DNA from 4 places in the Bacillus seohaeanensis genome. Region 2 is predicted to be linked to each of the others. Evidence: riboswitches for the same ligand, from Rfam matches in the RefSeq annotation. Region 2 holds a riboswitch; each other region holds the start of a gene.
The links. A riboswitch is a leader RNA that binds a small molecule or an ion and turns the genes downstream of it on or off. The one in region 2 is predicted to bind cobalamin.
Positions count from the first base shown of each region.

Region 1: another riboswitch for cobalamin. It lies ahead of ACFSUL_RS19840 (ribonucleoside-diphosphate reductase subunit alpha); the one in region 2 lies ahead of ACFSUL_RS17115 (hypothetical protein).
Region 3: another riboswitch for cobalamin. It lies ahead of ACFSUL_RS15435 (ABC transporter substrate-binding protein); the one in region 2 lies ahead of ACFSUL_RS17115 (hypothetical protein).
Region 4: another riboswitch for cobalamin. It lies ahead of ACFSUL_RS00525 (acyl-CoA thioesterase); the one in region 2 lies ahead of ACFSUL_RS17115 (hypothetical protein).

Region 1 is NZ_JBHUMF010000033.1:247-7,795, forward strand. Features, by position in the region: gene ACFSUL_RS19835 (aldehyde dehydrogenase family protein) at 21-1,454, shown strand; cobalamin riboswitch at 2,077-2,257, shown strand; gene ACFSUL_RS19840 (ribonucleoside-diphosphate reductase subunit alpha) at 2,408-4,696, shown strand; gene ACFSUL_RS19845 (ribonucleotide-diphosphate reductase subunit beta) at 4,869-5,912, shown strand; gene ACFSUL_RS19850 (YczE/YyaS/YitT family protein) at 5,979-6,611, shown strand; gene ACFSUL_RS19855 (SpoVR family protein) at 6,967-7,549, opposite strand, start outside.
Region 2 is NZ_JBHUMF010000031.1:761,319-768,867, forward strand. Features, by position in the region: gene ACFSUL_RS17090 (NAD(P)-dependent oxidoreductase) at 1-643, opposite strand, end outside; gene ACFSUL_RS17095 (acyl-CoA dehydrogenase family protein) at 701-2,425, opposite strand; gene prpB (methylisocitrate lyase) at 2,575-3,486, opposite strand; gene prpD (2-methylcitrate dehydratase) at 3,502-4,929, opposite strand; gene mmgD (citrate synthase) at 4,982-6,100, opposite strand; gene ACFSUL_RS17115 (hypothetical protein) at 6,090-6,323, opposite strand; cobalamin riboswitch at 6,660-6,860, opposite strand; TPP riboswitch at 7,155-7,269, shown strand; gene thiC (phosphomethylpyrimidine synthase ThiC) at 7,416-7,549, shown strand, end outside.
Region 3 is NZ_JBHUMF010000031.1:418,722-426,270, reverse strand. Features, by position in the region: gene cobD (threonine-phosphate decarboxylase CobD) at 1-903, opposite strand, end outside; gene cbiB (adenosylcobinamide-phosphate synthase CbiB) at 878-1,840, opposite strand; gene ACFSUL_RS15445 (adenosylcobinamide amidohydrolase) at 1,837-3,309, opposite strand; gene ACFSUL_RS15440 (FecCD family ABC transporter permease) at 3,310-4,362, opposite strand; gene ACFSUL_RS15435 (ABC transporter substrate-binding protein) at 4,325-5,305, opposite strand; cobalamin riboswitch at 5,437-5,625, opposite strand; gene ACFSUL_RS15430 (DMT family transporter) at 5,692-6,006, opposite strand; gene ACFSUL_RS15425 (DMT family transporter) at 6,006-6,347, opposite strand; guanidine-I (ykkC/yxkD leader) riboswitch at 6,412-6,513, opposite strand; gene msrA (peptide-methionine (S)-S-oxide reductase MsrA) at 6,685-7,215, shown strand; gene ACFSUL_RS15415 (hypothetical protein) at 7,336-7,530, shown strand.
Region 4 is NZ_JBHUMF010000001.1:100,195-107,743, forward strand. Features, by position in the region: gene ACFSUL_RS00510 (NAD-dependent epimerase/dehydratase family protein) at 1-696, shown strand, start outside; gene ACFSUL_RS00515 (YpbS family protein) at 813-1,073, opposite strand; gene cls (cardiolipin synthase) at 1,444-2,889, opposite strand; gene ACFSUL_RS00525 (acyl-CoA thioesterase) at 3,148-3,612, opposite strand; cobalamin riboswitch at 3,798-3,979, opposite strand; gene ACFSUL_RS00530 (MDR family MFS transporter) at 4,048-5,541, opposite strand; gene ACFSUL_RS00535 (DUF819 family protein) at 5,838-7,040, opposite strand; gene ACFSUL_RS00540 (hypothetical protein) at 7,283-7,444, opposite strand.

The DNA.
Region 1 (7,549 bases), on a different contig from region 2:
AAATAGGAGGTAAAACAAACATGCGATACGGTTCAATAATCAATGGTAGAGAAAGAAATGAAACCCATAGAGATACATTAGAGGTTAGAAGCCCATATAATCAAGAAAAAGTCGCAGAGCTTGCTTTAGCAAAACGTTCTGATCTTGAAGATGCTGTGAATAATAGCTTCGATACTTTTCATTCTACAATGAAAACCATGTCAGCTCACAGACGGGCTGACATTTTACGAAAAACAGCTGACTTATTAGAGGAACGGGTGGAAGATTTTGCTCGTACAATAATGAAAGAAGCAGGAAAACCCATAAGATTTAGCCGAGATGAGATTAATCGGTCCATCCAGGTCCTTCGTTTCGCATCGGAACTTGCTAAAAATATTTTAGGTGAAGTTCTCCCCATGGATGCTGCTATAGGCGGAGAAAATAGAATGGGATTAGTGAAACGAAAACCTTTAGGTGTCGTCGGGGCTATTACGCCTTTCAATTTCCCGTTAAACTTAACACTTCATAAAGTTGCACCAGCTATTGCAGCAGGCAACACAATCGTTCTTAAGCCTGCTGAAAAAACTCCAGTATCCGCTTATATGTTAGTAAAATTATTTCAAGAAGCGGGTCTTCCAGATGGGGTACTAAATTTACTGATGGGGACTGGAGAAGAAGTAGGAGAACCACTCGTTACACATGAAAAAGTGCATAAAATTACTTTTACCGGAAGCTTACCTGTCGGAAGAAAAATTCGAGAATCTGCTGGATTCAAAAAGGTAACGTTAGAGCTAGGTTCAAATTCCCCCAATATAATATTTGAAGATGCTAATATTGAAAATGCTGCGACAAGTTTGGTCAAAGGTGCTTTCGCCTTTTCCGGGCAAGTTTGTATTTCCGCACAAAGAATTTACGTTCAAAAAAACATTTATGATCAGTTTCTTGAAAACTTTGTCAAGCAAACAAAAGAATTAAAAATTGGGGATCCCGAGAGCGAGGAAACAGATATTGGTCCAATGATTAATGAGGATGAAGCAAGACGTGCTAAGCTTTGGATTGATGACGCTGTAGAAAAAGGTGCTAAAATTGAAACAGGTGGTGAGCAAAATGGCACTGTACTCTCCCCTACGATTATGACAAATGTTGATCAAAATATGAAAATCATTGCCGAGGAAGTTTTTGCACCGATTGTATCGGTCATTCCTTTTGATAGTGAAGAGGAAGTTATTAAGTTTTCGAATGATTCCATTTACGGGCTACAAGCAGGGGTTTTCACAAAGGATATCGATCGTGCGATGCGTGTAGCAGACCAATTAGAAATGGGTGGAGTATGGGTTAATGAAATCTCCACTTACCGCCAAGATAATCATCCATACGGTGGTGTCAAACAGAGTGGCATTGGCAAAGAAGGGGTTAAATATGCAATTGAAGATATGACCGAAATGAAATTTATCGGGATTAAATTGGATTCATAAAGCTAAAAGAGGCTGGGACATAACTAAAGTACTATCCCCTAAAGACGAACAATGTCAGGTTAAATTGTTTAGTAATCACTGTTACACACCGCTGTTGATTTCCGTGTCAAGACTTCGCTTTCCGCGGGCGGTCGGTGAGCCTCCGAGAAAAGCGGAAGCGGCTCGTTTTGCTCGCGAAGAAAATAGGGAAATACCCAAAAGGCGCTTTTTGCCTTTAGGGTATTTCATCTTTTTCATAGCGAGTTAGCCGCTGGAGCTAGACATGCGCTGCGCTCTTGCGGGGTCTCACCTGTTCCGCTTTTCCCGCAGGAGTCTTCGTCTTGCACTCCAATCAACAGCTAGAACAAGTTAAAAAGAACAACAAGTTTTATGAAGACTTATAAAAAAAACGAACTAATTCGCCTTCAAATGAAAGAATTAGTTCGTTTTTTTATTCACCTAGAGCACATTTGTCCCAGCCTCTTTTTCCATTGTATTAGATGCATTTTATGAACGTTCATATACGATTAAGAAGCAAATGTAAAGTATTGAAATATCAATTTCTATCGTTTACTATATTCTATATTAGGAAATTCACTATATATAGTGTCACAAAACAACACATGCAACTAAATATTGTTTTTTATAACAGTAAGAAAAGGTGCCGAGTACGGCTTAATAGGGAATCTGGTGTAATTCCAGAACTGTCCCCGCAACTGTAAGTGTGACGAAATGGTTCATCCACTGTATACATATCGTATATGGGAAGGTTCCAAAGTAGAATGATCACAAGTCAGGAGACCTGCCTGTTTCTTACAAAGTTTCTTATTCTTCGGGGATTGAGATAATGAGACGATACTTTCACAGATTACTTTCTATCTCTATGTAAAGTATCGTTTAAATCCACCCTACTTCCAGGAGTGGATTTTTTTATTTTATTCTTCCCCTTCTAGTACAAAAAAGGAGGAAACATAATGAGTATTAAATTAGAAACAACCATTATTAAAAGAAAAAACGGGAAAGAAGAACTCTTTTCACCAGAAAAATTAACGTCTTTTATAAAAAGTGCTGCAGCGGACTTTCCTACGCTGAATACAGATGATTATATCTCTAGACTCATTACCACAATTGAATCCCAAAAATCGTATACGGTATCGCAAATCAATAATCTTTTACTGCTTGAAGGTTTAGCGAATATCTCCGAGCAAGAGCCTGATTGGACGTATGTTTGTTCAAGAATCTATATGCAACAACTGTACAAAGAGGCTGCGATTAATAGGAACTATCCGGCTAATCAAAACTATGGATGCTTTTATGAATTAATCGTCCGACTAACAAACAATGGAATATATAATCCTATTATTTTAGAAAAATATTCAAAAGAAGAGCTGCATGAGCTTGGGGATATGATTGTTCCTAATAGAGATAAGTTTTTTACATACATTGGATTGCGAACATTAGCGGACCGTTACCTTGCCCGGGATCACGAAAAAAACACCTATGAGTTGCCACAAGAACGATTCATGATGATTGCCGTAACCCTTATGATGAATGAACCTCGAGAATCACGTCTTTCACTTGTTAAAGACGCTTACTGGGCTTTAAGTAATTTATATATGACAGTTGCTACTCCTACATTAGCAAATGCGGGGAAAAGTTATGGACAGCTTTCTAGTTGTTTTATCGATACGGTCGATGATAGTCTCCAAGGTATCTACGACAGTAATACCGACATCGCCAATCTTTCAAAATCAGGTGGTGGAATAGGTGTCTACCTTGGCAAAATCCGAAGCCGTGGGAGTGATATTAAAGGATTTAAAGGCATTTCGTCTGGTGTGATTCCGTGGATGAAGCAATTAAATAATACAGCAGTAAGCGTTGATCAGCTTGGTCAGCGAAAAGGAGCAATCTCCGTCTACTTAGATGTTTGGCATAAAGATATCTTCCTCTTTCTCGACTCGAAATTGAATAACGGGGATGAACGAATGAGAACACATGATTTGTTTACGGGCGTATGTGTTCCGGACTTATTTATGGAGCAAGTAGAAGCAAGAGCAGATTGGTATCTTTTCGATCCTCATGAAGTACGAAAAGTAATGGGCTACAGTTTGGAGGATTTTTATGATGCTGAAAAAGGAGATGGAGATTTTCGTGCTCGTTATTGGGAATGTGTCGATAACCCTCTTCTTTCGAAAGAAAAGGTTCCTGCAATTGAGGTTATAAAAGGAATTATGAAGGGCCAGCTTGAAACCGGTACACCGTTCATGTTTTACCGAGACGAAGTCAACCGCCAAAACGCGAATCATCATCAAGGTATGATTTATTGCACTAATCTTTGTACCGAGATTACCCAAAACCAAAGTCCGACTACCGTGGACGAGCAGTACACATCAGACGGAAAAATTATTACCGTCAAAACCCCTGGTGATTTTGTTGTCTGCAACCTTTCTTCTATAAATTTAGGAAGAGCTGTCCCAGAAAATGTACTTGAAAAATTAATTCCAATACAAGTCAGAATGTTAGATAATGTCATCGATTTAAATACAATTCCTGTATTGCAAGCAAAGTTGACAAATGAAAAATATCGTTCGATTGGATTAGGTACGTTTGGCTGGCATCACTTGCTTGCATTAAAGGGAATCAAATGGGAAAGCGAAGAGGCAGTTGACTATGCGGATACACTTTATGAAAAAATTGCTTATTTAACCATCGAAGCAAGCATGAAACTAGCACAAGAAAAAGGTAGCTACCCTTTATTCGAGGGATCAAATTGGCACACTGGCACTTATTTTACGAAAAAAGGATACGATGACTCTTCTCGTTTGCTCGACTGGGCTTCATTAAAGGATAAAGTTCAGAAGTACGGGGTGCGAAATGGATATATGATGGCGGTCGCGCCAAATGCATCTACTTCCATCATCGCTGGTAGCACAGCGAGTATAGACCCTATTTTCTTCAAAATGTACTCAGAGGAGAAAAAAGATTATAAAATTCCTGTCACTGCTCCTGACTTGAATGAAACAACTACATGGTATTATAAATCGGCTTATTTTATTAATCAGAAATGGAGCATTAAGCAAAACGCCGCAAGACAGCAGCACATTGATCAAGCAATTTCTTTTAACTTTTATGTAGTCAATACAATTAAAGCGAAAGAATTATTAGATCTCCATCTTGAAGCTTGGAAAAGTGGATTAAAAACAACCTATTATGTCCGCTCGACTTCAAGTTATATAGAAGATTGTGATTCGTGTGCAAGCTAATGTTTTATGATCGGTGTCTTTTTTAAAGTTTAATTCAACAGTTGATATTCGCCTTGATTTCAACAGATGAATATCAGCTTTAAATGAACAGTTGAATAAACAGCCATATTCAACTGTTCAATCAAAACAACAATAATATTTAATATAAAAAAGCTAATACGAGGTGAAGAATATGAAGGAACTACTAAAAAAACGAGTACTCATGGACGCAACAGCGCCAAATCGCTCTACAAAGATAATTAACGGTGAAAGCTCCAACATATTGAATTGGGATGATGTCGCCTATTCATGGACTTATCCAAAATATAAAAAAATGCTCGCAAACTTTTGGACTCCTTTTGAAATTAATATGGCACAAGATGTGAAACAATTTGGTCAGTTAACGAAAGATGAACAGGAGTCGTTTTTAAAAATTATCGGACTGCTTGCACTCCTTGATAGTATTCAAACAGATTACGCTAGTAAAGTTGCAGATTATATTACTGACTCTAGTATTAACGCTTTAATGATTATTCTCGCACAGCAAGAAGTCATTCATAATCATTCTTATTCCTACGTATTATCTAGTATCGTTTCGAAATCCGAACAAGATAAAGTATTCGAATTTTGGAGAAACGAAGAAATACTTCGGAAGCGAAATGATTTTGTGACGAATGGCTATAAACATTTTGCTCTGGAAGCAAGTGTAGAAAATCTATTGAAATCAATTGTATATGACGTGATTTTAGAAGGCTTGTTCTTCTACTCTGGCTTTGCTTTCTTTTACAACTTGGCAAGAAATCAAAAAATGGTCGCAACGAGCACGATGATTAATTACATAAATCGTGACGAACAAATTCATGTGGACTTGTTTGTTAAAATTTTCAAAGAAGTGCTAAAAGAGTATCCAGAATACGATACGCCTTCTCTTTCCGATTTTGTAACAAGCACTTTTAAAGAAGCTGCAAAATTAGAAATAGAATGGGCTCATGAAATTATCGGTACTAAAATAGAAGGAATTCACATGAATGACCTCGAATCTTATATTAAGTTTTATGCGAATGTACGCTGTAACCAACTTGGATTTGAGCGTCCTTTCGAAGGCTACCGCACCAATCCATTAAAATGGATAAAAGCTTATGAGGAAGTTGACTTGGGTAAATCAGACTTCTTCGAACAAAAATCTCGTCAATATACCAAAGTCAACAACATCGACAATGGCTTTGACGAACTATAAAGGTCCGTCCCTAGACACGGTAATGCGTTAAAGCAACGAGGGACGGACCTCTTAAGGAGAAGCAGTATGAGAATCTTTCTTCGTTTTTTATTTTTTGTTATCGGTATTCTTGTTTTCAGTTATGGAATTTCAATGGCAATAAAGGTACAGTACTTGGGAATTCACCCCTGGGATGTATTAAATATTGCTCTGTTTGATAAATGGGGACTGACAATCGGAACCTGGAATCTCATCGTTGGCGGTGTATTAATTTCAGGCACACTCTTCCTAAATCGTAAATATGTCAGAATTGGAACGATACTAAATGGTCTTATGGTCGGACCACTAGTTGATTTATATTTATTTTGGGATATTCTCCCCCAACGTTCTAGCCTCTACCTAGACGCAATTATTCTCATCTTAGCAATTATCATTATGGGAATCGGTGGTGGACTTTACTCCGCATCTGGCTTAGGAACAGGTCCTCGTGACGGATTTATGCTTTCCCTTTCGGAATTAACAGGACAGTCTATAAGCAAAGTACGAATTGCTTTTGAAAGCAGCATTCTTATCATTGGTTGGCTACTGGGAGGTCCGATTTTCATTTTCACCTTTATCTATACATTTATTCAAAGTCCCATTTTTCAATTTTCATTTTTACATTTTACAAAACTTCTGGATTCTTATAGTGCTTCTCGGTCGAATAATTTTAATTTATAATAAATACTTTTACAGTTTAAGTTGGCTCAAAGAATGGGGCCAGCTTTTTTCTTTGGCTGTTTTCTAAAGGCTCTTTTCTCATAGATTATTGTTTTTACTTATAAATTTAGTCCGTTGATTTCCGCTACGGATACTCGCTTTCCGCGGGGAGAGAGGGAGTCAAATGCCCGCAGCGAGAATCAACTCAGTAAGTTAAACTTAGTTTCCGTTAAAAAGCAACAAACTTTACGAAAATAGCCTTTCTAAAAGATTATTGCTTGTAACAATAGTTGAAAACAGCCAAAGAAAAAAGGCCTCAACTGAGACCTAAACAATTTAATACCTGAGCAATTATCTTGAGAAATGTCTGCTATCATTACAAATACTTTCTCTGCACACTACGCCCATCGTACGTAAACAGCATTTCTCTTCCTTCAATAACGGATTCCATATGAACAGGGCGTCCCCATAGTTGATAAATATAAGGGAGAACTTTTTCTAAATATTTCAGATCAAGTTCGATATCTTCATACCAATGTTTCAAATATAGTTCACCATTTTTTAAATAGTCGCCATCATTAACTGTAATATAAGGAAAACCACCGTTGACTCTCATACTAACAAGCTGGTCACGGACCTTTTTCCATTCCTTATCAACAATCTTATAATCTTTCCCTTGTTTTTGGAAAAGGTACATATCCTCTCTCGTCACAAGATCTTTTGTTAAGTAATTTCGTAAAAAAGAAATATCCGATTCAATTTCTCTTACTTCAAACATCTTTTCACGACCTGAGTTTGGCCGAACCCCCATCCTTTTCATTTCATCTGTAGGGTTATTGTATCTCTCTTCGATATCTTCAAATATTTTCACACCAAGGTAATAGGGATTGATGCCTGTTCTTGATGGTTGAACAACACCTGCATTTAGTTTAGCAAACTCAATAGCTTCACCGCTCGTT
Region 2 (7,549 bases):
GACTTTGACCGTAGCTTACATTTAGCATTGAAAATAATGTTTCTAAATCGAGGTCGCTTTTTTTTGCAAGATTAAGTGCTTCACTTACACCTGCTGTATAAAAGCCTATAAGTAAGTTATTAATAAGTTTTGCTGCAGTTCCACTATCGACTTTTTCGCCAACATGAAAAATATTTTCTCCTAACCTATTAAATACAGGCATAGCACGCTCGTAAGCCTCTTTCGGACCACCAACCATAAAGGTCAACGTTCGATTAATGGCACCGACTACTCCTCCACTGACAGGAGCAGCTAAAAAATTAATGCCTTTTTGCTTAGCAACATCTGCTATTTTTTGATTCATTTTTGGTGCTACTGTACTTGTATCAATTAGTAGCGTACCCGAATGACTATTTTCAACGAGCCCTTCTTTTCCTAAATAAACGGACTCAGCCGCCTCTGATGAAGGTAGACTTGTTAAGATAACATCACATAGATTTGGCAAATTTGGGGGAGAAATGCCAATGATTCCTCCCGACTTTTCAAAATCTGATTCCACCTGTTTATTTAAATCGAATCCATATACTTCAAAATCTGAATCAAGTAAATTTTTCGACATCGGAAAACCCATATTCCCTAAACCAATAAATCCTATCCTTTTCATTCGTTTGCCCTCCATTTATTTAGGTATTCTTAGAAAGACTACCGTGAAAACAAGCCTTTATTTCAAATATTGCCGTCGGTTAATAATTATTTGGGCAATTTCTCTCTTCTTCAAAAAGAGATTATGATAAAGCGGTATAGAAAGATGACGAATTTCATCTAACCTCCTCTTTCTTTCACTATCTACGGTTTCAATACTGGAAAAAATCGATACTGTAGCCTCCTCTACTTTTCGATAACCTTCTTCACATAAAACTTCATTCATCAATTGTTTTATCTTTTTTTGTTCTTCACCATGTTTCTCGTTACTGATAAGCTTTTCTGTACGTAACAGCGAAGATTCCATAATATAAACCTCTTTTACTATATTGGCTAATAAGTGTAAGTATTCTTGCTCTTCCGCTATAATAGACTTCATATTTGAAACCGCTTTCAACGATTGCCTCAGCAAATAGTTTGCTAAATAGACAAACTGATGATTTCTTTCTAAATCTACTTCGTTATAAATTTCAGGAGTCCCTAACTTCACTTGAGCATATTTTTTTACCAATTCTTTTGCAATTGTTAAACGATTAATTTCATTCGTTCCTTCAAAAATTCTACTAATTCTGGCATCACGATATAACCGCTCTACTTCATACTCTTGCATATAGCCATACCCACCGTGTATTTGAACTGCTTCATCTACAACTTCTCCGAGTACTTCCGAGCAATTTACTTTATTTATCGCACATTCCATTGCAAAATCAGCTATTTTTGAGATAACTCTATCACTTTCCTCTACAGCATTAATCGTATCATCTAATTCCCCTGTTGTTCGGTAGGCAGCACTTTCTGCACCATAGATGGCAGTCGCCATGTTAGCTAGCTTTTCTTGTATCATCGTAAAATCCACTATTGATCTATCGAATTGTTTGCGTTCCTTTCCATAATCAACAGCTAACTGAAGTGCTTGTTTAGATGTACCAATATTAGAAAAGGCAAGTTTAAGTCGTGCTAGATTAAGAATATTTAAAGCAACCTTATGTCCTTTACCGACAGTGCCAAGAACGTTTTCATTTGGAACAAGTACATCATCTAACACAAGTGTTGCAGTGGAAGAGCCTTTAATCCCCATCTTCTCTTCTTCTGGACCAATTGAAACACCTCCAAAGGACCGTTCTACAATAAAAGCCGTTATCCCTTCGCTTGTGTTTGCAAAGACAACATAGACATCAGCAACCTGTGCATTCGTAATCCATTGCTTCGCTCCATTCAGCAGCCACATTGTTCCTTCCTTATTTAAAACAGCTGTTGTTTTTGGATGAAGGGCATCCGATCCTGCATCGGGTTCTGTAAGAGCATAAGCACCAATCCATTCCCCTGAAGCAAGTTTAGGAAGATACTTTTGTTTTTGGTTTTCACTTCCAAAATACACATACGGCAATGTTCCAACACCTACATGGATATTAAAAGAGACACTAAAAGAACCTCCAAATCCCATCTTCTCTGCTACAAGTCCTGATATTTTTTTATCTAAAGAAAGCCCTCCATAAACATCTGGAACTTCAATTCCAAGTAAGCCTAACTCACCTGCTTTCTGAAATAACTTACGCACCACATTATAATCATGCTGTTCAATGGAAGAAAAATACGGAAGGACATCCTGTTTAATAAACTGCTCCGTCGTTTTGGCGATGAGATCTTCCTCGTCATTGAAATCTTCCGATGTAAAGATAGTGGAAAGCTCTTCACGTCGTGTTGAGTATAGATAATGGGGAAACTCTCTTTCTATTTTTTCCATATAAACCCTCCCGAAGTATTATAGGAAGGAATAGAAAAGAAAAAGGCCAGCATTCATCTCTTCTAATTCCTCCTATTTTGCTAACTATTCTTTCTATCTTCCTCTCTATAGCAAGTAGAGGAAAGAGTTTTCTTTCCTCTACTTGCCTATCATTTCTCTTCTTCCACTAAAAGTGTTTTTGCAATATCACTATCTAAATCCTCAAATTTGTAATAGGAAATTGTCTCATACAATTCCTTTCTCGTTTGCATCGCTGCAAGATCTTCTTTTTGGGTTCCCTGTTCCTTTATAAGCTGAAACACCCTTTCATACGCTTTTGCTGCTACACGTAGGGATGTTACTGGATAGATCACCATTTTGATTCCCATACTCGCAAATTCTTCTGCAGTATAGTAAGGTGTTTTTCCGAATTCTGTCATATTCGCAAGCAAAGGAACCTTTATTTTTTCTGAAAACAGCTGGAACTCTTCCTCTGACTGAAGTGCCTCTGGAAAAATAACATCCGCTCCTGCTTCTACATATGCAGTAGCTCTCTCTATTGCGGAATCTAGTCCTTCAACCGCTCGAGCATCTGTACGAGCCACTACCATTAAGGATGGTGCAACCTCTTTTATGACTTTAATTTTTTGTATCATCTCTTTTGTTGAGACGAGTTGCTTACCATTTAAATGCCCACATTTCTTAGGTAACTGCTGATCTTCGATTTGAACAGCTGCGACTTTTGCTTCCGCCATTTCTCTTGCAGTACGAGCGACATTAAGGACTCCACCAAAGCCGGTATCGATATCTACTAATAATGGTAGATTAGTAGCACGCACAAGGTCTCGCGCACGATCGGCCATTTCAGATGAAGTAACAATTCCTAAGTCAGGCAGTCCTTTGCTTGCTGTATAGGCTGCGCCAGACAAATACAGAGCGGAAAATCCTGCATTCTTTGCAACTAATGCAGCCATTGCATCATGAGCACCTGGAACTTGTAAAATGTCTGAAGTCGAAAGTAACTTGTAAAATTGTTCTGCAAGCTCCTTCTGAGTTAACTCTTTATCTACAATCCAAGCCATATGTTAGACCTCCTATTATAGTAAGAACAATTCTATAAATTGATTTACATGCATATTTTCCAGTTTTTCTTGGTTATAACAAATTTCTTCAATTTGTTTTTGATGCTTGCTAGGATAATGCGTTTTTAAGTTATTTAAAAATTTACTAATAATTTCTGGGATAGCCTCTTCTCTACGGAAACGGTGACCTAGTGGGTATTCACATTCCACTTTTTCAGTAGAAGTTCCATCTTTAAAATGAACTTGAATCGCATTGGCGATTGAGCGCTTGTTCGGGTCTAGGTAATCAAGACTATATTGTTTATTTTCTACAACATCCATTTTGTCTCTTAATTGATCAATTTGCTCATCTGATGCCGTTTCATTTTCATAATGCTCTGCTCTTATATCTCCTTTTAATAGACCAATAGCAGTAATGTACTGTATACAATGATCGCGATCAGCAGGATTGTTCAGCGGGCCTGTCTTATCAATAATTCGAATAGCTGATTCATGAGTAGTAATCGTGATTCGGTCAATTTCGCCCAAATGATCCTTGATTTGCGGGTGAAGCTTAACAGCACATTCTGCAGCAGTTTGAGCATGAAATTCCGCTGGATATGATACTTTGAATAACACATTTTCCATAACATATGAATCAAGATCTCGTCCAAGTTTTAATTCTTTCTGTTTAAATAAAACATCTTGGAAGCCCCAGACTGGTGCGGAAAGAGCCGTAGGGTAGCCCATTTCTCCCTTAAGAGCGGTCATTGCTAAATAGACACCTCTACTTGTTGCATCGCCTGCAGCCCATGACTTGCGTGACCCAGTATTTGGGGCATGTCGATAAGTTCGTAAACTAGAATTATCTATCCATGCATGAGATAAAGCATTAATAATTTCTTCACGCGTTCCCCCTAACATCTTTGTAACAACGGCTGTCGTTGCAACTTTGACAAATAGTACATGATCAAGGCCAACTCGGTTTAAGCTGTTTTCTAATGCCAGCACTCCTTGAATTTCATGTGCTTTAATCATCATTTCGAGAACTTCTCGTACAGTTAGAGGCTTATCCCCTTTGCCAAGACGAACCTGACTTACATAATCAGCGACAGCTAATATACCACCAAGATTATCTGATGGGTGTCCCCATTCTGCAGCAAGCCAAGTATCATTGTAATCGAGCCAACGAATCATACACCCGATGTTAAATGCTCCTCGAACAGGGTCGAGTACAAATGATGTACCTGGAACCCGACTTCCGTTTGGAACGGTTGTCCCCGGCACAATCGGTCCCATCAGCTTTGTGCATTCTGGATAATTTAATGCAAGAATTCCGCAACCTAGTGTATCGAGCAGAACATAACGAGCTGTTTCATAAGCTTCCGTGCTTGTAATATCCTTATGCAGTACATAATCCGCAATTTCTTCTAATAAAGTGTCTACTTTTGTTTGCTCATTCATTTTAATCACAACTATCTTCCCCTTCTATCGATATTCATTTCAAACGTAACCATTAGTTGGTGAGGGTACGGCGTTCTCCTGTATAAAGTACACGTGGTCGGAATAACCGGTTATTTTCATGCTGTTCAATGACATGTGCACAAAGACCGAGCGTTCTTGAACTGAAGAAAATTGGTGTATACAATGGAATAGGAATTCCTAGCATCCAGTAAACAGGTGCTGCATAGTAGTCTAGATTTGGATAAAGCCCTTTCTCTCTTTCCATGATTTTTTCTCCAGCTTCGCACATCTGAAGAAGATTATAGTCACCCTTGACATCAGATAATTGCTTCAATGCCTCTTTCATCATAAGTGCCCTTGGATCCATTTTTTTCATATATACTCGATGGCCAAATCCCATAATTTTTTCCTTGTTATACAGTTTTTTCATTAGCATTTCTTCGAAGTTTGAAACAGTATCAGCCTCATTTAACATGTACATAACTGCTTCATTTGCACCACCATGCAAATTTCCTTTTAATGAAGCAACTGCTCCAGTCAGGGCTCCATATAAATCGGACTGTGTAGACGCGATCACCCTAGCTGTAAATGTCGAGTTAGGTAGCTCGTGCTCACTGTATAAAACAAGAGAAAGATCAAATATCTTTTCTTCGAGTGGAGAAGGCCTTCTCCCTGTAAGCATATAAAAGAAATTAGCACTATAAGATAGATCTTGGAGTGGGTGAATAGGTTCATTTCCATTAATGATTCGATAACTATTTGCTACAATGTTTGGAACTTTCCCTAGCAGATTATAGGCTCGGTCCATATTTGCCTGTAACGAGCGATCATCAATATGCTTATCGTAGCCGGCAAGTGCAGATATTCCTGTACGAAGACCATCCATCGGATGAGTTTGCTTTGACAATAGATTGAATATCGTAAATAACTTTTCTGGAATGTCATATTCCTTCTTTAGCTTTTCTAATACAGATGCTTTTTCAAGTTCATTAGGAAGCGTATCTTCCAGTAAAAGATGAACAATATCTAAGTATTCTTTCGTCTGAGAAAGCTTAATCAAATCATAGCCTTTTATAACAATTTCCCCTTGTACCGTATCAAGAAATGAGATGTTTGTTTTAGAAGCAATCACACCCTCAAGACCTGGAAAATAGTTCACTTCAGTTTCCATCCTTTTCATCCTCCCATCCTAACAGTTCCACTTTCACTTCGAAGTAAGCCCTTTCAAGATTTTGCATATAAATCTCTTTTTCAGGCTGTCCCTCTGTTACTTCTTGTATTTCTGCTTTCAATAGTGTCCATTTTTCATCGATTGAACAAGACTCGTCTAAATTGAAATTGTTCATTATGCATATTTTGAAAGAATTGGTAAAGTAATTCACTGATCCAAACAACGGTGTCCTCCTATAAAGTGAGCGTCTCCTGAATAGTCCAAGAACAATTGTGCAAACGCCTTTATTAGCCCCTCCAAGCAAAAAGCAAAGAAAGAGCACGTTTTCCTTTAGATAATGCGAGCTTAAGTAGGCTGAGTACGGCAGCTAAACGTAAACGGTTCTTGTTTAAAAATTATCTACATACGAATGGTTTACAGTTTTCTAGCCAATAAAAAAACAACTTCCTCATAAGAAGTTGTTAAGGTACGAATGAATATTTAAATAAGCATGTTGATGGCAAAAATGAAAAACACGCTCTACTATCTCGCACTTAACACCTCCTATCCGCGTAGGTATTGATGTTTGCTAAAACAGGCAGGTCTCCTGACTTAAGATCATCGCTTTTCGAACCTTCCCATTTTCGTAATAATGAAAACAGTGGTTTTTTCGAATCGCTCCCAAATACAGTTGCGGGACAGCGTCGGAATCTAACCGAACTTCCCTTTTAAGCAGTTAAAATGAAATTCATTTTGCTGCACCTGTTTCTACAACTATTCAATTTTCTTTTCAAACATATCAAATGTTTAGAAAAATTACAATTATTTTTTATTTTTAGTAAATATTGAAAACACAGAGACGACCCTCTAGCCTCGCTGAACCAAAAGAAGAATCGTCCCTTTGCTTCTTAGTTAGTTCCCATCCAAATCCACTAATAAAGGACATCCGTATGGACCGGGATCCAAAAACTCCACAGTTAGATAACACCAGTTTTTTTGTGTATACCTTCTATATTTTTAAAATATTATTTCACTTTCGTTCAAACTCATGTATACTAATGAATGTAAACTTAATAGCAATAACTAGGGGAGTCCAATAAGTTGGGCTGAGAAAGAAACGCGCTAAAGTTTCTTGACTCTTTGGACCTGATCTGGATCATGCCAGCGTAGGGAAGTTAGAAATTCACAAGTATGTAAAACTACTTCTACATAGTCAAGCTGGGTCCGTTTATTACTAATGGATTCAGCTTTTTTATGTGCTTCATTTGTTTTAAAACTACCTCTGTTATGTTCTAGATCTCGTCTTTTAAAAATTTAAAAGGGAGAGATTTATTTTATGTCAACAACCTCATTAAATGAACAAAACATTTCCATCATGTCCAACTTTTCAGGAAGCAAAAAAGTTTATGTAGAAGGCTCAAGACCCGATATTAAGGTGCCAATGCGTGAAATTGAACTAAGTCCAACAAC
Region 3 (7,549 bases), 340 kb from region 2:
ATCCATAGAGGGGTCCCTTAATAGATAATAGTTCACCCGTGACAAACTGTACTGATAGCCATTTTGATCAAAGTAATAAAATAATCGTTTTTTCTCTTTTAGGATATGTTTCCTTGTTTCTTCTGTAAATTCATCTAGAGTAAGTGCAATTCTCCCTGTTCTCAATGCAAGGCTATTGACATTCCAATGTGGCAAGAAAGCAGACAGCTTTTCTTGTAAATTTCCTTCCATTAAAGCATAGCCCAGCCTCAGCCCTGCAATCGCATACATTTTTGTCAGAGACCTTAAAATAATAAGGTTACTATATTCATGTAAATAAATACTATATGTATGCTCATCTTCTAAAAAATCATAGAATGCTTCATCTATAATGACATAGGTACTTGTCTTTTTTGCTTCCCTTAATAAGTTTAAAATAATGTCTTTTTCAAGAACTTCTCCTGTTGGATTATTCGGATTGCATAAAAAAATTGCTCTAACGGAATGAAAACGCTCGAATACATTGGAGGGTGTCTCTAATTCATCCAATGAGATATATTCTACTAAACATTGATTCTGTAGGCAGCTTGCTTCATACTCTGAAAAAGTAGGCTGACAGATTAGAACCTGTTCCCCCTGTAGCCAACGACCAATAATAGTAATGATCTCTGCTGCACCGTTACCAAGCAATACCCCTTCTGTAGCTATATTTTCTTTTTTGGCAATCTCATTTTTCAGTTCTATACCAGTCGAATCTGGATAGTGTTCTAATTCGTCTATGCCAATTATTAATTCGTTTCGAATTTCCTCCGGCATTCCGAGAGGGTTTATATTCGTACTAAAATCAATAAAATTAGAAGGGTATTCTTGATTTAACGCCCTATAAAGAAATTGAGGATTAGAACCATGCTTTGGCCAATTCATACAGAATTCCTCCTCCAATTAATAGTAATGTAAAAACGTGCACTGTTCTATTCATAATACGGATAGAATCTGTTATATGGTGGGAACGTAATGAAGTCTCCGAATCTCCCATCACTGCTCTTAAAGAAACTTCACCGCCATAATAGTTTAATCCTCCAAGCTGAACACCAAGTACTGCTGCAACGGCTGCTTCTCCCCAACCGCTATTGGGACTAGGGTGTTTTTTTGCATCCCGAAATAAAATCGCAAATGACTCTTTGCGTGTTCTAAATTTTGGAGGAGAACATACTACCATCATAATACCTGTTAACCTACTCGGTATCCAATTAAAGCCGTCATCAATCCAGGCCGACGCCCATCCAAACTCTAAAAACCTATCATTCTTATATGCTACCATCGAGTCACATGTGTTTACAGCCCTGTACACCATTGCTAATGGAGCACCGCCTAAAAATGCCCAAAACAGTGGTGCCGTAATTCCATCCGAGGTATTCTCCGCTACCGTTTCGACTGCTCCCCGTACAATTTCACTTTCTTCCAAGTTGTCTGTATCTCTTCCTACAATATAGGAAAGCTTTTTCCTTGCAAGCTTCATATTGTTAGCTATTAATGGCTCGTAAACTTCCAGTGCGGCCTCTTTCAAGCTACGTTGTGAGATTGAAGTATAAATTAAAATGGATTCAATAATGATTCCAACTACAGTATGTATAGAATACGAAGCAACAGTGATAAACAATGACAAGAAAAATACCGTCAATAAAACAGTGAAAGATAACAGCGTGCCTTTCCACTTTCGATATTTCCCTCTATTCCAACGTACCTCTAAAAACGAAATTAACCGACCTATCCAGCGGACTGGATGAGGCCAATGGTTAGGATCCCCTGCAATTCGGTCAATGAATAAGGCCAAAATAATTGATAAAAGGTGACTAATCATAGTTTGGATCGCCTTTTAACAGATTTTTGTATTGCTTCTTTTGTACATTCATGGACTCCTTGACCAATTAATTTTCCAAGTGACGTTATCGAGCCTGCAAAAGTATGTTTCTTCCCTCGCTGAGTAGCAGCTATCATAATACTGTCTGTAGAAGTACCCGTGGCAAAAGTACCTGTTTTTGGATCAAGGATATCCAAATCTCTCATTGCTTTTACTTTCGCTTCTGTAGCTGTAACAATAGCTTGAATAAATGCCTCATCGGATAAGTTTCCATTAATGAATACCCAAGTGTTTATTGTCCCCGGTGAAGGTTCTAAATCAAATTGATAGCTATTGGAGACATCAACGGCATTTCCGACTCCAGCTGTTACAACGACAAAAATACTACAATCACCTAATTTGAACTTTTTATAGGTGACATCCTCAAGGATAACGGCTGTCATCATCCCTACCGTAAAACTGGGATCGAAACCGTGATCATAAAGGTATTGTTTCATATCTTCATAATAATTGGAAATATCATAATCCTTTGGTACATGTCTATTTATAAAATGTTGATACCACCCGAGACCAGAACCAATCACACCTGATGACATGCTTTTTAGCGGGATTGGTGAATGATAGCTAATGTAATCATCTGACTCACCAATGTATTGCTCACCAAGAATAACATCTTCCAAATCAGCTTCATCTGCTTCAGGAATAATTACCATTTGTGGTTTTGGCACTTTTGGGTGAGGTCGTTTTTCTACTTTCGTATGATAGACCTCTTCTATATTCTTTACACTTAGTACATTTTCTGGGTGATCCACAAGCTTTTCTTTTCCTTCATGTAATAGTAGCAACCGGTCGCAATAAAGACTAGCAAGATTCAGATCATGAAAAATACTGATGATAGTCAAATTATCTTGCTTCGATCGGTGTTTCAATAAATCAAGTAAATTCTTTTGAAAAGAAAGATCCAAGTGATTGGTAGGCTCGTCCAATATTAATATTTTCGGTTGTTGTACCAAGCTCTGCGCAAGGAAAACTCGTTGCCTTTCTCCACCAGACAATTCGTCAAGCACTCGATCTTGTAATTCCCATACACCTATTTGCTTCATTACTTCTTCCACCACTTGCTCATCTTCCGGTTGAATACCTTTGAACAAACCTTTTTGATGTGCATATCGCCCAAGCATAACGGTTTCTTTTACACGGTACGAGAAGGAGTTAGAAGTAATTTGTGGTAAAACAGCAATTGTTTTCGCAAGTTCTTTCGACGAATAAAAGGATATGTCTTTCCCTTGAATAGTAACACTTCCATTATCGGTTGGAAGTAGTCCGGATAATACTTTGAGAAGAGTTGTTTTCCCGCTTCCATTCGGACCTAAAATACCGAAAAATTCTCCAGCTTGGACGGTAAAACTTATATTTTTAAGTATTTTTTTATTCTCATACCCTGCTGTTAACTGTTGAACAGATATCATTTAGGCACCTCTCTTCTTTATTAAAATATATCCGAAAATAGGAGCCCCGATTAATGCTGTAATAACTCCGATTGGAAGCTCTGTAGGTGCAATAACTGTACGCGAAATAAGGTCTGCTAGTACTAAAAACCCACCGCCCGTGATAATTGACAATGGCAGTAGATGACGATGGTCATGGCCGACTAGTATTCTAATAAAATGTGGAACAACAAGACCCACAAACCCAATCGTTCCTGAAACAGCAACAGCTGCCCCGGTTAAAATCGAGCCAGCAAGCAAAATGACAAGTTTTCTTTTTTCAACGGAAATTCCGAGATGATGTGCATGTTCCTCTCCAAAACTCATTCCATTTAGCTCTTTTGTATTCATCAATAAAATAATAACACCGATAATAAAGAATGGGATAATAATAATTACATAATCCCAACCACGCATTGAAACACTTCCGAGTAGCCAGCCGATAATTTGCCGCAACTCTTCTCCAGTTAACGCAATCATTAACGAAATGAATGATCCTAAAAATGAACTAAATATAATACCAGTTAAAATGATCGTCTCAATTTTCATCGATCTTTCTACTTTTTGTGCAAAAAATAATACGAGAAAAATAGTAATAATAGATGTAACAATACTTAAAAATGGAAGTGTAAACATTCCGATAACCGGAAGGCTTATTTGAAAAAACAGTGTTAAAACTGCTCCAACAGAAGCTCCGGAAGAAACACCTAAAGTATATGGATCAGCTAGCGGATTTCTTAGAAGCCCTTGGAAGGAAGCTCCGGCAATTGCCAAAGAGCCCCCTACAATAAAGGCCAATAATACACGAGGTAATCGAATCGCGTAAACGATATTAGTGTACATCGTATCAATTGATTCAGGAAGGTCAAAACGGAATATTTTTGCACCAATGATAACAATTGTATCACGAAATGGAACGGAAATGGTTCCAATAGAGATCCCAGCTAATAGTGATAGTACGAGAAAGACTAAAGCTAATCCATATGTTATCCATTTTTTATTCTGCAAAAACTTCTGGATAAACTGCTTTGGCAATCTCCTCTACTCCTTCGATAAGCCTAGGACCTGTTCTTGTTACTAAATCAGAATGAACATCATATATTTGTTCTTCTTTAAGAGCTTTCATATCCTGCCATCCGTCACGGCTCATGATTTGTTGTTTCGGGTTTTCAGTATAGAAACCATACGTTGTAATAATAACATCTGGATTAAGTGCAATGACTGCCTCTTGGTCCATCTGTACCCATCCCTCTTGATCTGAAACGGCATTTTCTGCGTTAATAGTTGTCAGCATTTGATCCATGAAAGTGTTTTTCCCTGTTGTAAAAATTTCCGGAGCGGGAGAAACTTCAACATATACTTTTTTCTTTTCTGTAACAGAAGCAACTTTTTCTTTTATTGCATCTAAATCTTCCTTCATTGTTGTGACAATTTCTTCAGCATCTTTCGTTGTACCAGTTATTTTGCCTATTGTTTCAATCGTTTCGAAAGTTTCATCAAAGTTTGTAGCTTCTTTGACTACAAATACTGGGATGCCCGCTTCACGTAATTGCTTAAACCCTTCTTTTGCATAGGATACACCAGACTCATGTGCTAGTACCAAATCTGGTGACAGGCTAATAACTTTTTCAACATTAAATTCCATTCCGCCAACTTTTTCTTTTTCCGTTACTTCTTCCGGATAGTTATCATTATCAGAAACTCCAACAATCTTCTCTCCTAAACCTAATTCATAAGCAATTTCTGTATTGCTAGGAACAAGGGAGATAATTTTCTCGGGTTGTTTTTCAATAACGACCTCTTCGTCAACCGCATCCGTTATCGTTAGAGGAAATGCAGATTCTTTGTTTCCATCAGCTTGTTCCGTTTTTTCTCCACTTGTTCCAGTATCTTTTGTCCCATCCTCTGATTGACCGCAACCAGCGAGCACACCTAAAACTAACAATAAAGTCAAAAATAACGAGTAAAACTTTTTCATTTGTTAATCCCCCAATTTGAATGAAATAAAAAACATCTCCAGTAAATGGAGATGTTGTGTAAGATGCATGCAAGCGTTTCAGCCCTTATCTGTATGTATGCAAATTACACCTTCCTATCCTCGTAGTACTGGTGCTAAAAAAGAAACAGGCAGGTCTCCTGACTTATGGTCATTGCTTGCTGCTCCTTCCCATACTTTTTGTACAGTGGATTCACAGCTTGCTCCCATTTACAGTGGCGGGACCGTGTTGGATTTTCACCAACTTCCCTATTGTGAAGCAGATATTGCTGGACTGCTTCACCTATTTCCATATGCTATAAAATTTTCCGTCAATTGGATTATACATGAGATTCTCGTCGAATGGAATCACTTTTTCAGAAAAACTTCTAACCTATTAGCTTTAATCCAATTGCTGATGAAAGTATCAGTGCAATAAAAAAGATTCTTTTCCAATCGGTCGATTCTCCATATAAGACCATTCCGAGTACCGCCCCGCCCGCTGCTCCTATTCCTGTCCAAATCGCATAGGCTGTTCCCATTGGTAATGTTTCCATCGCAAAAGTAAGACAAAGAAAACTAACACCGAATCCAACCACTAAGAACACTAGTGAATGCCATTTATGATCATTATTCCATTTATTAATCATCGCCACACCGGTCATTTCACAGAGACCGGCAACTATTAAAGAAATCCAAGCCATTATACGTTTTCCCCTTCCTCAACAGGATCATCAGTAACTAATTTTAAGCCAATTACGCCAATAAGTAGTACGGAAATCAAAACGATTTTTCCAATTTTCAACGGTTCACCAAAGAAAAGCATTTCTGTTAAAACGGTTCCTGCCGTCCCTAATCCAACAAAAACCGCATACACTGTACCGACAGGCAATTTACGACCAGCGATAATCAACACGTAAAAGCTAATGACTATTGAGATAACCGTTCCCGCCCATTCTAAAAGTGAGTTGGCATGCTTTAATCCAACTACCCAAAACACCTCAAAAAAAGCGGCAAAAAATACGATAATCCAATTTTTATTCATTTTAAGTCCTCCATTCCTCACCTTATAACAACGGAAAAGCCCGAGAGACATATCAAGTAGATACATCTCCCGGGCTTTTATCCCTCCGTGTCACAGATAAAATCTGTGCGTTTTCTCTCGGACCAGACTAATCATTTGAGATTACGGAACCCTAGAAAACTTTTTTAGTTAATTGCTATTTTATAATAAATCGGCTGTTTTCTCAATAAAAATTTTAATACCATTTAGTTGTCATGTATCCTAGGATAGTGGTAAAATCAGTTGAAATATCTGAATTTTAGCTGAAATATGACTAAGTGGAAGATTTTTTGAATCTTTGTTTTTAGGGGGATATATTATGAGTGAGAATAAACAATTGGCTACATTCGCCGGTGGATGTTTTTGGTGTATGGTAAAGCCTTTCGATGAATTGCCAGGAATAATAAGTATTGTTTCGGGTTATACAGGCGGACATGTCGATAACCCTACATATGAGCAAGTGAAAACTGGAGAAACTGGTCACTACGAGGTGGTTCAAATTACATTTAACCCAGAACTTTTCCCGTATGAAAAGTTGCTTGAATTATATTGGCCACAAATAGACCCTACAGATGATGAAGGTCAATTTCAAGACCGTGGACCCCAATATCGGACAGCCATTTTTTATCATAATGAAGAGCAAAAACGTCTTGCTGAGGAAACTAGAGATGAAATTAGCAAAAGTGGTCGGTTCAAGAAACCAATTGTTACAAAAATCCTTAATGCTGAAAAGTTTTATCCTGCCGAAGATTATCATCAGGACTTTTACAAGAAAAGCCCTGACGAATATAAAACCGATCGTGCTCAGTCCGGTCGTGATGAGTTTATCAAAGACAATTGGGGAAAATAAAGCGTTAGAAGAATAGTAGAGGCCTCCTTCATCCATACTAGAAATAACAACTGTGCAAGTAGCTTAAATTCTATCTGCCTATACTTGTACTAAACGTTAAGAATGGAAAGGAGTTTTACAATGGATAAGCAAAAGAGCGTAACATCAATAAAATTACCAAACCAAGATGAAGTATCAGTGGAGCCCGGTCCTTCTCAATATGTTAACCTAGAGGACCCATACCCTGGCGACTCTGTTGCCGAGCATAAAAAGCAGGAAGATGCCAATAACTACTTAGCTGAAGGGGAAATTGGGCAACAAAATGAAAATTTATAAGGTAATGAATAAAGGGAAG
Region 4 (7,549 bases), on a different contig from region 2:
AGAAGAGCGGAAGGAGATCCGGTAGGGAAACTGGAGAACGAGCAGATAGAAGAAGTAACAGGGGAGACGTATGGTCCGCTTAAGGCTCTCTGTGAAGAAGTGGTTACAAGTGAGCTCCCTGACAAGAATCTTATTATTCGCCCAGGGTTAATCGTTGGTCCTTATGATACGACAGACCGATTCACATATTGGGTAGACCGCTTTTCGAGAGGTGGAGAAATCCTTGTGCCTGGTACGGGAACAAGAGAGGTCCAATGGGTAGATGTCCGTGATTTAGTTACATGGACTTTAAACATGGCAGAAAAGAAGGAAACGGGCACATATAATGTAACAGGACCTAGTGAGCATTATACGATGGGGGAGCTCATTGATACACTCGATAAATGGACTTCCACCCATTCAACGAAAATCGATTGGGTTGGAAGTGACTTCCTTATCGAACAAGGTGTGCAGCCGTTTACGGAGCTTCCGCTATGGGTACCAATAAATGATGAGTATCCAGCCGGTTATATTTTAGCTGATATTCTAAAAGCAACCAATAAGGGCCTTACCTTCCGTAGACCGGTGGAAACAATTGAAGATATATGGCATTGGCATAATGCGAGAGACGTTCAAGATCTAAAAGCAGGATTAGATCACAATAAAGAGACTTCTTTGCTGCATGAATGGAAACGAAGAAATGAGAAAAAAGAATAATGGTTACTACAAAAAAGGGAATTGACGTTTAAAGTCATTTCCCTTTTTCGCCTATTTTATGCCTAGTGCTGCAAGATCAGATATCGGGACTGATCCAGGCATTGTTTTACCTTTAATCATTTTTCTAATTTTTGTACGTATTCGTGTACCATCTCAGGCGTTACAAACTTCCTTGTAGGAGCAACGCCATTTTTTGCTAACTCATTAATTCTTTTTGAAATTAAATTAATAGAATCTGTGGTAAACTCTTTCCCTTCTTTGCATAGAGAAACGGCTTCCTCTATATAAAGCTCCCGCTGTTGATCTAATGCCCAAAACTGCTTAGCGATTTGATGCTGTTTTGTAGAATGGGCGGATATTTCCTTATGTACGCTCATTGCCCTCACTCCTCTAAGTTATACTCTGATAAATATCTCTTTCTATTATGCATCGAAAATGGTTGGGTTGTATAGTGGTGGGCTATATTTAGATGAGGATGCTAAGTGTGAAAAGGATTGCTTGTCTGAAAAAACGGATTATTTGTCCAAATAACTTGGAAAAGTGTCCGGAAAATAGGAAAGAGTGTCTAAAATATCAAAAGGTTTGTCCAATAACAAGGATGTTAGAAGTTGCTAGATACAAGCGAAAGTCCATTTAGGGAGGGAATCTAGGGGAGAGAAAGTTTGTAATTAAGGTTGTAGAATCAGGAAAATTGGTAGGAATACAGTAAAAAGCAGCGGGATTCGGTAATGCCCCGCTGCTTTTTACTCACAAAATCGGTGACAACAAACGTGAAACGGATTCTTTGAGACGGATTTTTAATGTTCTTTTTTGATATTCTTCAATTGTAAGCTCACGGCTTAGGTGAAGATCGTTTTCAAAGATGTCACCTAGGTTCTTAGAAATAAGACGATCATAGATAAACGCATTTACTTCAAAATTTAGCCTAAAACTTCTTACATCGATATTGGCGGTACCGACAGAGGAAAGCTCATCATCGACGACGATCGTTTTCGCATGAATAAATCCATTTTCATAAATGAAAATTCTCGCTCCTGCTTTTAAAAGTTCGCCGATATAAGAGAACGTGGCCCAATATACAAACATGTGATCAGGCTTGTTAGGAATCATAATTCGTACATCAATTCCACTAAGGGCGGCAATCCTTAATGAATCTAATAAGCTTGCGTCTGGAACAAAGTAAGGTGTTTGAATGAAAATTGACTTTTTCGCACTTGTAATCAATTTTATATATCCATTTTTTATTTGCTCCCATTCCGAATCAGGGCCAGAGGTGACAATTTGAATGCCGGCATTCCCTTCAAAATGGTGTTGCGGAAAGTAGCGGGTGTTATAGGCAATCTTGTAACGGCTTGCCTGATTCCAATCAAGTATGAAACGAGTTTGCATCGCTAGTGCTGCCCGCCCGATAATTCTCAAGTGTGTATCCCGCCAGTAACCAAATCGCTTATTTAAGCCTAAATATTCGTCTCCGATATTAAATCCGCCGACATAGCCGACTTTACCATCAATAATTACAAGTTTCCGGTGATTTCGGTAATTAATCCTTGGGTTAATAAAGGGAATTCGTGATGGAAAAAATACTTCAACTTCTCCACCGGCAGCGATAAACTCCCGAAAGAATTTTTTTCTTGTTCCTCTAGAACCCATTTCATCATACAGTATTCTGACCCTGACGCCTTGTTTTGCTTTTTCCGTAAGCTTATCAACAATACCTTTTCCAAGTTTGTCCTTTTTTAGAATATAATATTGCAGATGTATATGATTTTCAGCTTTGTCGATATCTGCTAATAAGGAGTCAAATTTTTCTTTCCCATCGGTAAAGATATCCACTGAATTTTCTTGCGTAAGTACTGCTCCATTGTTGATTAGATGCATATATATTAAGTCTTGATGCTTATAAGTTGCTTCTTCTCTAAAAGGAAACTCGTGGTTTTTGAGATGCTTTATTTGCTCTGCTATCAACCCCTCAATTCCAATTTTATTAATATCTTCCCATTCAAATAAATGTTTTCGACTTAAGTTTTGTCCGAATATAAGATACATGATAAATCCTAGTAATGGTATGAACAAAAGTACCATCAACCAAGCCCATGTTGCTCCTGCATCTTTTCTTTCGAGAAAGATGACAACAGCAGCAAATGCTACGTTGAGAACAAATAAAACACCTAATAAAATAGCTAAAATATCCATTAATTATGCTCCTTCAGTGAAACTTTCACTAGCTGTACATATAGTTGTGCCAAATGTGTACACTTCTTATATAACATATATAGCTTCCTAAAAATAGTATATACGAAAAATGGTGGAAAAAAGGATAGAAATATTTTTGGTTCAATGAATTATAAATGAACATGGAAATTATCCTATAAAAAGTACATTTCTTCCGTTTCAAACAGGTGAAAGGTCCGTCCCTTACCGCTTTAAAGTGCTGAGGGACGGACCTTTTGTTTACTTATTCATTTGTAGACGTCTTTCCCTTCGTTTTTTTGCATCTTCAAATAGTTCTTTTTCTTCTTCTGTTTGAGGGATAACACCTGGCACCTCACTTGGAGCTCCATCGTCATCTATGGCCACCATTGTTAGAATTGAGGTGGTGGTGAGTGTTCGCGACCTCATTTTTAAGTTTTCACACTCGACTTTTACATACACTTCCATTGATGTTCTCCCAGTAGAAATCACGAAGGCTTCCAACGTTAAAATATCACCAACTTTTGCAGATGATAAGAAGTTGACTGTGTCGATAGAAGCGGTGACAACGACCATTTTACTGTGTTTCATAGCGGATATTGCAGCGATCTCATCAATATAGGCCAATATTGTGCCTCCAAAAATTGTTCCCATATGATTTGTATCCGGGGGTAATACTAGTTTTGTTTGGATTGTTCTAGAATCATTTGACGATAGCTTCTCCATGACATTAATCCCTCATTTCCTAATTTTTTTGAGAGGGAGAGGGTAATAGTTTCTCTTCCAACAAAAATCCCCATCACTCAAAAAGAGGATGGGGAAGAGAAAACATTGATAAATTATAGACAAATGAGATAAACTACCTGCCTAGTAAACTACCTTTGTTCTATCTTCCCAACTCCCGAAGAAGATAACACGTCATAAATATGGCAGGTCTCCTGACTTGTGCTTCCTTCTACTCTAAGACCTTCCCATCCTGCTCGGACAGTGGATTCTCTTATTTCGTCAGCACATACAGTTGCGGGAACAGTTCTGGACTTTCACCAGATTCCCTATTAAGTCTATAGTAGACACCATATTTATTGGGGTATGAAAATAGTTACAATAAAGTAAACGTTAATTTAATCATATAGGTAGAAACCTTTAAATACAATCTGTTTTTTATTGAACAGGTTCTTGCTCTGTTACAACTTGCTCATCTGCTATATCTTCCGGTGTTGCTTTTTTTACAAATAACGATACAACAAAGCCGACAATTGCAAAACCTAGCGCGATAAGGTAAACAAGCTCAACTCCAGCCACGAATGACTGAGTTATTGTTTCTGGGTCCGTTGGGGTTGCGGAGGATTCCAAGTAACTTTGCCGTCTTCCTGTCATGATACTAATAAACACAGACACCCCGATTGCACCAGACACAGGTTGCAACGTGTTCATAATCGCCGTTCCATGAGGATACAATCGTTTTGGCAGCTGGTTTAATCCGTTTGTTTGCGCTGGCATCATAATCGCTGCAACGGAAAGCATTAATACGATATAACAGGCGATTATGACCCAAATAGGTGTATCAATTCCGACTCGACTTAATACAAACATAACCCCTGTTAGCAAGAATGTTGCCGGGATCATTAACTTCCGTGGACCGAACTTATCGAAAAGTTTTCCCATAACTGGCGACATTAACCCATTCAACAAACTTCCTGGAAGTAAAACTAACCCTGCGGTCGCTGCGGAAAGTGCTAATGGCCCTTGCATATACATCGGTAAAATAATTTCTGATGAAAACATCGACATAATGATAATGATAAATAAAACAACGGCTAGTGTGAACATCGGGTATTTAAATACTCTTACATCTAGCATAGGTTCTTCTAGTCTTAACTGGCGGATTGTAAATAAAACTAATGATACAGCGCCAATTACAATTGGCAATAAAACTTTCGGTTCAAGAAAACTTGCATCTCCTTCTCCAGCAAAGCTGAAACCTAATACAACGCCACCAAATCCTAACGTAGAAAGAAGAATGGAAAGGACATCAACTTTCGGCTTTGTCACTTCACCAACATTTTGCAAATACTTAAAGGCAAAAGCGATGGAGAAAAGAGCAAATGGAATAACCGTAATAAATAGGTATCTCCATCCTAAATGTTCGACAATAATTCCTGATAATGTTGGACCGATAGCCGGGGCAAACATAATAACAAGTCCAACTGTTCCCATCACGGCACCGCGGCGCTCTGGTGGGAAAATTAATAAAAATGTATTAAAAATGATTGGGATTAAAAACCCTGTTCCAACCGCTTGCAGCAATCTTCCCGCAAGAAGAATAGAAAATGTCGGTGCCATCGCACATATTACGGTACCAATCGTAAACACCGTCATCGTTCCCATAAACATTTTCCTCGTTGTAAACGATTGAAGCATTAAAGCGGAAACTGGTGTTAATATTCCCATTACAAGCATAAACCCAGTCGCCATCCACTGTACGGTTGCAGTAGAAATACTGAACTCTTTCATTAAGGTTGTTAACGCGATATTCAATAATGTTTCATTCAAAATCGCAAAAAAGGCACCAATAATGAGGGAGATAATAACTGGTTTTACCTTAAAACTAGGGTCATCCGCTAAAAATTCATATTGTACTTTATTTTCGTCCATCTATACTCTCCTTTGTTTGTGCGTATTCCTGCAAAACCACATATTACTACACCTAAGATTGAATTGGAAGGAAATTAATTATTACATTTTTGTAAGGAGATAAAAACTGAATATGAAAATTGTTACATTTGCCTCTTTCACTAGTCAAGGCACTAGGAAGGGAGCTAACGATTCCTTATATTGTTAAAGAAGAATAGGTGGATCGTAAAAGAAGTTACAGCAAAAATGAAAGAATTAGAGCCTTTTTGTCAGAAAAACAATGAAAGAGCACCGAAAAAATCGATGCTCTTTTTACTTTAAAAATAGAAACCACTGACCCATTCTGCCAAATATGCACATAAAACAGCAGCATAGGTACCTACAATATTCCCGAGTATTCCCATTAACAACCCGACAGGAGCTAACGATGGTTGGAATACCGAAGCGACAACAGGTGCAGAACTTGTCCCACCGATATTACCTTGTGATCCTACAGCAACAAAGAAGAGTGGAGCACGAAGCAATCTAGCAGCTAAAAAGATAATAATGACATGGATAGCTAGCCAAACAATTCCCATAAGGACATATTGAGGTGCGTCTACAACATACATTAAATCTGCTTTTGCACCAATTGTTGCAAGTAGTAAGTAAATCCCTGCGTAACCAATCTTACTTGCACCGTAGTTTTCTAAATTGCTTACTTTTGTGAATGAGAAGATAATCCCAACCGCAGAAATAATCATAATTGTCCACGTTCCAGCGGATAGTACAGAAGTTTCCGGAAGCGTTTCAGAGAACTTACGGATAACGTAGGCAACACCAAACCCTAAGCCTAGAATAGCTGCAAGATGTGGTACAGTAATTGGTCTAGAATTTTTGCGTTCAATTTCACTCATATCATCGTTTACTTTCTTAATGACAGAGTTGTCCGCTTTGTTCCATTTATTGAATTTGTGTTGGAAACCAGCCAAGAAGATCATTATCCCCATCCAGCTATAGCCGACAACTGTATCGACAACGATAATTGGAGATAGAATTTCCTTCGGTGTTCCGGTTGCTTCAATCAATGCAGCCATATTTGCACTTCCGCCAATCCAGCTACCTGCTAGGGCGGCAACCCCAGTCCATGCTTCTTCAGGTAGAAGAGGCTGGAAGAGTGCTAATGCGATTGGACCACCGATGATGACTCCAAATGTACCTGCAAGGAACATGCCTATCGCTTTAGGTCCAAGCTTTAATGTTGCTGGAACATTTGCCGATAATAGTAGAAGCAATAACCCCACAGGCAAAATGTAAGTTGATGTAAAATCGTATAATGCGGAACTATCGGGGATGATTCCAACTGTAGTAGAAATCATTGGAATAAAATAAACCCAAATTAATGGCGGTGCATAATGAAAAAACTTTTGTAGAGAAGGTATTTTTGACTCCCCTAAAATAAAAAGAAGCCCTACAACAGCGGCTAAATATGCGAAGATTGCCATTGGTTCTTGGATTAAAGGACTACTGAATAGTATCATGTTCAAACCTCCTTAAAAAATAGACTTTACTATCATAACATTGAAAACGCTTTATCCGTTGATTTTAGAATCTTGGAAATACTTTTTAAAGTGATTCCATTTTAATGCAAAAGGCATTTAGACAATAAAAAATTGCCATGAGAATCCATGACAATTTCACTAAATGTTGTTTAGTTGGTGGTTAAGAAGGTAGCTTAAAATTAAGCTTTTTTGGGATTAGATATAATCTTTATTTAACTTTACTAATAACTCCAATAATCCAATATAAACAAGAGGATACCAGTTATCATGGAAATTCCAAAAAGCATAAATAGAAAGTCAAAAAAGTTGTCCATGAACATTTGCCTTTGGTTTTCACGTTTGAAATTCCTAACTTCTTTTCGATAATCTTTTACAGAGTTCATATTTATCCCCCTCTTTAAACGGATTAGAACGTTGTAATTACTATTTTCAAGGAGGGTAGAGGAAAATCCTGCTTTTATGTAAAAAAATTGTTGAAAAGATAGTGT